Linked DNA regions of Orrella dioscoreae. The protein of the gene in region 1 binds, or shares a complex with, the protein of each later gene. Links are inferred from orthologs where the notes say so. Each region holds a gene or a part of one and is shown in the gene's direction. Other genes may lie near its edges.

What was found. Proteins that work in one complex are often made in the same cells at the same time.
Region 2: the proteins of ODI_RS14880 (region 1) and ODI_RS01395 are in contact, whole or in part, in a cryo-EM structure (PDB 8I8X), measured with the Escherichia coli proteins. The link is inferred for Orrella dioscoreae from one-to-one orthologs.

Annotation. Positions count from the first base shown.
Region 1 is NZ_LT907988.1:3,210,161-3,213,489, reverse strand. The notes cover bases 207-3,049. They hold ODI_RS14880 (porin), read left to right. Parts: upstream 207-991; coding sequence 992-2,107; downstream 2,108-3,049. Other genes in these bases: ODI_RS14870 (MarR family winged helix-turn-helix transcriptional regulator), read left to right, coding at 2,923-3,049; ODI_RS14875 (LysE family translocator), read right to left, coding at 2,159-2,794; ODI_RS14885 (sugar phosphate isomerase/epimerase family protein), read left to right, coding at 207-898. Also shown: ODI_RS14890 (dihydrodipicolinate synthase family protein), read left to right, coding at 1-7; more of ODI_RS14885, read left to right, coding at 11-206; more of ODI_RS14870, read left to right, coding at 3,050-3,329.
Region 2 is NZ_LT907988.1:278,968-282,060, reverse strand. Bases 256-3,093 are described here. They hold ODI_RS01395 (MlaA family lipoprotein), read left to right. Parts: upstream 256-1,205; coding sequence 1,206-1,982; downstream 1,983-3,093. Other genes in these bases: ODI_RS01385 (ABC transporter ATP-binding protein), read left to right, coding at 2,865-3,093; ODI_RS01390 (MlaC/ttg2D family ABC transporter substrate-binding protein), read left to right, coding at 1,997-2,644; mlaD (outer membrane lipid asymmetry maintenance protein MlaD), read left to right, coding at 614-1,153; mlaE (lipid asymmetry maintenance ABC transporter permease subunit MlaE), read left to right, coding at 256-535. Outside these bases: more of mlaE, read left to right, coding at 1-255. UniProt on the Escherichia coli protein: Involved in a phospholipid transport pathway that maintains lipid asymmetry in the outer membrane by retrograde trafficking of phospholipids from the outer membrane to the inner membrane.

The DNA of each region.
Region 1 (3,329 bases):
GGAGTAGGCCATGCGCGATTTCTCGAACGATCACGACTGGCTGTCCATCAACACCGCCACCGTGCGCCGGCAGGGCGGCGCCGAGGTGCCGCTTGCCCGCATCATCGACCAGTGCGCGCGACATGGCATCCAGGCCATCAGCCCGTGGCGCGACCAGGTTGCCGCGGCCGGCCTGGCGCAGGTGTGCAGCCAACTGCGCGCGCATGGCATCGGCCTGTCCGGCTATTGCCGGGGCGGCTTCTTCACGGCGGCCGACGAGGCGGGGCGCCGCGCCGCGCTGGATGACAACCGTCGCGCCATCGACGAGGCCCTCGCGCTGGACGCGCCTTGCGTGGTGCTGGTGGTGGGGTCCTTGCCAGGCGCACTGGAAGGCAAGGCGTTGCACAAGGACATCGGCGGCGCGCGCGCGCAGGTGCGCGACGGCATCGCTGAAACGCTGGCCTATGCCCGCGAGGCCGGGATGCCGCTCGCCATCGAACCCTTGCACCCGATGCAAGCCGCCGAGCGTGCCTGCATCAATACGCTGGCCCAGGCGCTGGACCTGTGCGAGACGCTGGACCCGCTGGCGCAAGGCGGCCGCGCCATGCTGGGCGTGGCGCTGGACGTCTATCACGTCTGGTGGGATCCCGAGCTGGAACGCCAGATCGCCCGCGCCGGCCGGGATCGCCTGTTCGCCTATCACGTGTGCGATTGGCGCCTGCCCACCCGTGACCTGCTGTCGGACCGCGCCATGATGGGCGACGGCGTCATCGACCTGCCCAGGATCCGGGGCTGGGTGGAGGCCGCGGGTTACGCGGGCTACAGCGAAGTCGAGATCTTCTCGGAAGCAGACTGGTGGCAGCGCAGCGGCGAAGACATTCTGCAGACCTGCATCACGCGGCACCGGACAGTGGTGTAGCCGTGCCTCTCCCGCCGCTGGCCGGTCCGGCGGACGCGCGGCGGAAAAAACATAAATCACAACAACGCCCAATCACGGGGTGGGAGACAACTCATGCAAAAACTTTGCGTATCCATGGCGCTGTGCACGGCATCCGGCCTGGCGTTTGCGCAAGCGGGCACGTCGGTGACGCTGTACGGCACGGTCGATGGCGGCGTGCAATACCAGTCGATCAAGATCCCGAACGTCGGCAGCCAGTCGCGCACGGGCGCGCACTCAGGAGGACAGACGGGGGACCGCTGGGGCCTGCGCGGTTCGGAAGACCTGGGCGATGGCTGGCGTGCGCTCTTCACGCTGGAGGCGGGCTACACGCTGCAGACCGGCCAGCATGCGGATACGCAGCGCACGGCCTTCAACAGGCAGGCCTTCCTGGGCCTGGGCAGCAAGGACTGGGGTACCTTGACGCTGGGGCGCCAGTACGGCCAGGGCTTCCTGTACTTCAGCGGCATCGGTCCTTTCGGCAACGGCTTCGGCCTGGGCTCGCAATCGGTGGCTTTCGGTTCGTCGCTGGTGCGCTACGACGGCATGGCCAAGTACGAGACACCGAACATCGGCGGCTTCACCGGCGCGATCGGCTACTCGAACGAAGCGGGCTTCGGCGCGGGCACCGCGTGGGACGACACGTCGGCGACCGCGCTGGCCATCGGCTTGCGCTATGCCGGCGGTCCCCTGAGCGCCATCGCCACGTTCGACCGCCTGGCCCGCGTGCAGACGCCGGCCAACGATGGAACGGGCACCCTGAAGGCGTGGATCGTGGGCGCGGCCTATGACTTCGAGATCCTCAAGCTGTCGCTGGCCTATGGCCAGGACATCGATGGGCGGATCGCGGCGGGCAACACCCTGCTGGGCAGCCTGGGCGCCGCCTTGCCGGCGCCCAACGGCCGCTACCTGGAGGGCTTCAAGGCGCACAACTATCTGGTGGGCGCGACGGTGCCGGTGGGCAGGGCGGGCAAGCTGCTGGGGGCGTGGTCGGCATCGGACTCCAACCTGGACGTGCCGGCGCCGGGCGGCAACGGCATTGCCACGCAGCATGGCTTCAGCCTGGGCTATACCTACGAGCTGTCCAAGCGCACCAACCTGTATGCCATCGGCACGTATCTGCGCAATGCCGCCTATATCGACGATGCGCGCAGCCAGGAATACCGCGTCGGCCTCCTGCACCGGTTCTAGGCGGCGGCAGCGGCGCGGCGTCTGCACACCGCGCCGCATGGGCGAGACAGGTCAAGCCTGGCGGTCGTCCGTGGCGATGCGCAAGGCCAGCAGCGCCAGGACGCCGCCCATCAGGTAACGCTGCGCGCGCTGCCAGCCTTCGTGGCGCGACAGCAGTTGGGCAATGCGTGCGGCGCCCAGCACCAGCAGCAAGTTGACCACGCCGCTGACCGTGATCTGCACGGCGCCCAGGCTGACGCTCTGCCACAGGATCGAGCCGCGTTCGGGATGCAGGAACTGCGGGAAGAAGGACAGGTAGAACAACGCGACCTTGGGATTCAGCACGTTGGTCAGGAAGCCCATGCGGAACAGCTTCGCGGGCGGGTCCAGGGGCAAGGCGCGCGCGGCGAAGAGCGGCTGGCCGCCGGGCTTGACCGACTGCCAGGCGAGCCACAGCAGATAGGCCGCGCCCAGCAGCCGGATGGCCTCGAAGGCATAGGGGACGGCGGCCAGCAGCGCCGTGAGGCCGACCGAGGCCGCCACCAGATGCACCAGGAAACCCAGCAACACGCCGGCCAGCGAAATCACGCCCGCCTGCCGGCCCTGGCACAAGGCGCGCGAGATGCAATAGATCATGTTGGGACCGGGCGTCAGCACCAGGACCAGGGCGGCCAGGGCGAACCAGGCCAATTCGGTGAGGGTCAGCATGGGGGCTCGCGAAGAAGGGGGGACTGCCTGCGGCTGATTCTATGCCTGGCGCCGTGGCCAGGCGAGGGATGGACGCAGGAATAAAAAATCGCTTGCGTTTAAATAGCGCGCTATATAAACTGCGACGCATGGACACCCGCCAACCCGCCGACTCCCTGCTCCAGCTCGATGGCCAGCTTTGCTTTGCGCTGTACTCCGCAACGCTGGCCATGAACAAGGTGTATCGCAAGCTGTTGCGCGAGCTGGGCCTGACTTATCCGCAATACCTGGTAATGCTGGTGTTGTGGGAGGGCGACGCCCTGACCGTGACGGATATCGGCGAACGCCTGTACCTGGACTCGGCCACGCTGACGCCCTTGCTCAAGCGCCTGGAAGCGGCAGGACTGGTCAGCCGGGCGCGCAGCGCCAGCGATGAGCGCCAGGTGATCATCAGCCTGACCAGCCAGGGCAAGGCCTTGCGCCGCAAGGCGCAGGCCGTGCCCGAGCAGGTGGGGTGCGCGGTGCAGTGCTCGCCCGGGCAGTTGCAGGCCTTGCA
Region 2 (3,093 bases), 2.9 Mb from region 1 along the record:
CGAGGAATCGCTGGGCCTGCTGGTGGCGCTGTCGCTCGTGCGCGAGCTGGGGCCGGTGGTGACGGCACTGCTCTTCGCCGGCCGCGCCGGCACGTCCCTGACCGCCGAGATCGGCCTCATGAAGGCGGGCGAGCAGCTCTCCGCCATGGAAGTCATGGCCGTGGACCCGCTGCGCCGCGTGCTGGTGCCGCGGCTCTGGGGCGGCATCATCGCCATGCCCGTGCTGGCGGCCATCTTCTCGATGGTCGGCATCATGGGCGGCTGGGTCGTGGGCGTGCTGATGATCGGGGTGGACGCAGGCGCCTTCTGGTCGCAGATGCAGGGCGGCGTCGACGTCTGGAACGACGTGGCCAACGGCGTCATCAAGAGCGTGGTGTTCGGGGTGGCGGTCACGCTGATCGCCCTCTATGAAGGGTGGCACGCGCGCCCCACGCCCGAAGGCGTGGCACGCGCCACCACCCGCACGGTGGTCGCCGGCTCGCTCGCGGTGCTGGGCCTGGACTTCCTGCTGACCGCCCTGATGTTCGGCAACTGATTTTCGGCAACGGATGATCAACGCCTGACATCGTACGCCAACACGCATTCAACGCACATACATACGGAACGGATAACCATGACGCGCGACAAAACCGATTTCTGGGTAGGCCTCTTCGTGCTGCTGGGCGCGGCAGCGGTGGTATTCCTGGCCCTGCGGGCCGGCAACCTGAGCTCCTTCTCGTTCGCCCCCACCTACACGCTGACCGCCAACTTCGACAACATCGGCGGCCTGAAGCCCCGCGCCGCGGTCAAGAGCGCCGGCGTGGTGGTCGGCCGGATCAAGCACATCGGCTTCGACGACCAGATGTACCAGGCCGTCGTCACGATGGAGCTGGAACAGGGCTATGACTTCCCGACGGACTCCTCGGCCAAGATCCTCACCTCGGGCCTCCTGGGCGAGCAATACATCGGCCTGGAAGCCGGCGGGGATGACAAGTTCTTTGCCGATGGTGAAAAAATCCGTTATACCCAGAGCGCCGTGGTGCTGGAGAACCTGATCAGCCAGTTCCTCTACAACACCGCCGAACGCCAGGGCGGCGACGAGGCAGCGCCCGCCAATCCGCCGGCCGCCGATGCGCCGCCCCCGCCCGCGCCGGCTCCCGCGCCGCAGCAATGATTCCAATGATTCATCTCGCGACCAGACCAATTCGAACAAGGATCGTTTCTCCATGAAGACCGCAACCTCCCTTACCCGCCTGGCCTGCGCGCTCTCCGCGGCCGCCCTGCTGGCCGGCTGCGCCACGTCCTCGCAGCCTGACCCGCGCGACCCCTGGGAAGGGATGAACCGCGGCATCTACCAGTTCAACGACACCTTCGACCGCGCGCTGCTGCGTCCGGTGGCGCAGGGTTACGACTACATCGTCCCCGATCCCATCCAGAACTGCGTGCACAACATGTTCTCGAACCTGGGCGACGTCTGGTCGGCCGCCAACAGCTTCCTGCAGGCGCGCGGCCACGACTTCTTCAACACCCTGGGCCGTTTCCTCTTCAACACCACCATGGGCGTGGGCGGCTGCTTCGACGTCGCCACGGCCAACGGCGCGCGCAAGATCCCCAACGACCTGGGCGTGACGCTGGGCGTCTGGGGCATCGGCCAGGGGCCGTACCTGGTGCTGCCGTTCCTGGGCGCGAGCACCGTGCGTGACGGCGTCGGCACGGTCGGCGGCTTCTACGGGAACGTTGCGGCGGTCGGCAGCATCGAAAACGTGCGTCTGCGCAATTCGCTGTGGGGGCTGGAGGTCGTCGACCGCCGCGCCTCGCTGCTGGAGGTCACGGACACCGTCGACCGCACCGCGATCGATCCGTACAGTTTCATCCGCGACGCCTACCTCCAGCGCCGCAACGCCCAGGTGCTGCAACGCACCGGCGGCGCCGACAGCGACAACCTGCCGGATTACTCGGATGACGAGGACGACGTCCCCGCCACGCCCGCCGGCCAGAACTGAAAGGAGTCTTCTTTATGCAAGCTATCCGCAACATGAACGTCTTCGGTTTCGCCTCCCGCCTGGCCCTCACCGGCCTGCTCGCCCTGGGCGTGGCCGCCACGCCCGCGCGCGCGCAAGCGGTCAACCAGCAGGCCGCGCCCAACGAGTTCGTGCAACAGGTCGCCGACCAGTTGCTGGCCGTGCTCAAGAAGGACACCACGCTGCGCTCGGGCAACCTCGCCCGCATCAACCAGGTCGTGGACCAGCAACTGCTGCCCTATGTGAACTTCGAGCGCACCACGCGCCTGGCCGCCGGGCGCAACTGGCGCCAGGCCACGCCCGAACAGCAGGCCGCGCTGTCGCAGGCCTTCCGCGGCACCCTGATCCGCACCTACAGCGGCGCGCTCACCAAGGTCGACCAGGGCACCTCGGTGCGCCTGCTGCCCTTCCGCGGCGACCCCAACGCCGACGACGTGGTCGTGCGCTCGCAGATCATCCCGCAGGCCAACGCCCAGCCGGTGGGCGTGGACTACCGACTGGAAAAGACGCCCAAGGGCTGGCTGATCTATGACCTGAACGTCGAAGGCATCTGGCTGATCGAGAACTATCGCAACCAGTTCGCCCAGGAAATCAACCGCAGCGGCATCGACGGCCTGATCAAGGCGCTGAACTCGAGGCAGTAGGGCCCCCCCCGAGGCGCTGACGCGCCTCCCCCCCCAGGGGGGCGGCACTGGCGGACCGGCGAAGCCGGCTCCGCGGTGCCCCGGCTCCCTGAGGTTCTTGCGAAGACCGCTGCCGGTCGCCCTGAAAGTCCCTCCCCGGCAGGGGTATGCCGGGAGTTACGGGATCACCCCTATATAATCGGCGATCCGCGCTTTTCCGGGGCCTGCGCGCCCTGTCCTCATGTCCGCCGTCCGTCTCGACCACGTCTCCAAGATCTACCCGACCCGGGCCCCCGGACTCTTCGGGCGGTTCAAGGCCGCCCCCGACCAGGGCTTCCAGGCCCTCGACGACGTCAGCCTGGACATCCAGCCCGGCGAATTCTTCGGCCTGCTGGGCCCCAACGGCGCGGGCAAGACCACCCTCATTTCCATCCTGGCGGGCCTGGCGCGCGCCAGCGGCGGCACCGCCA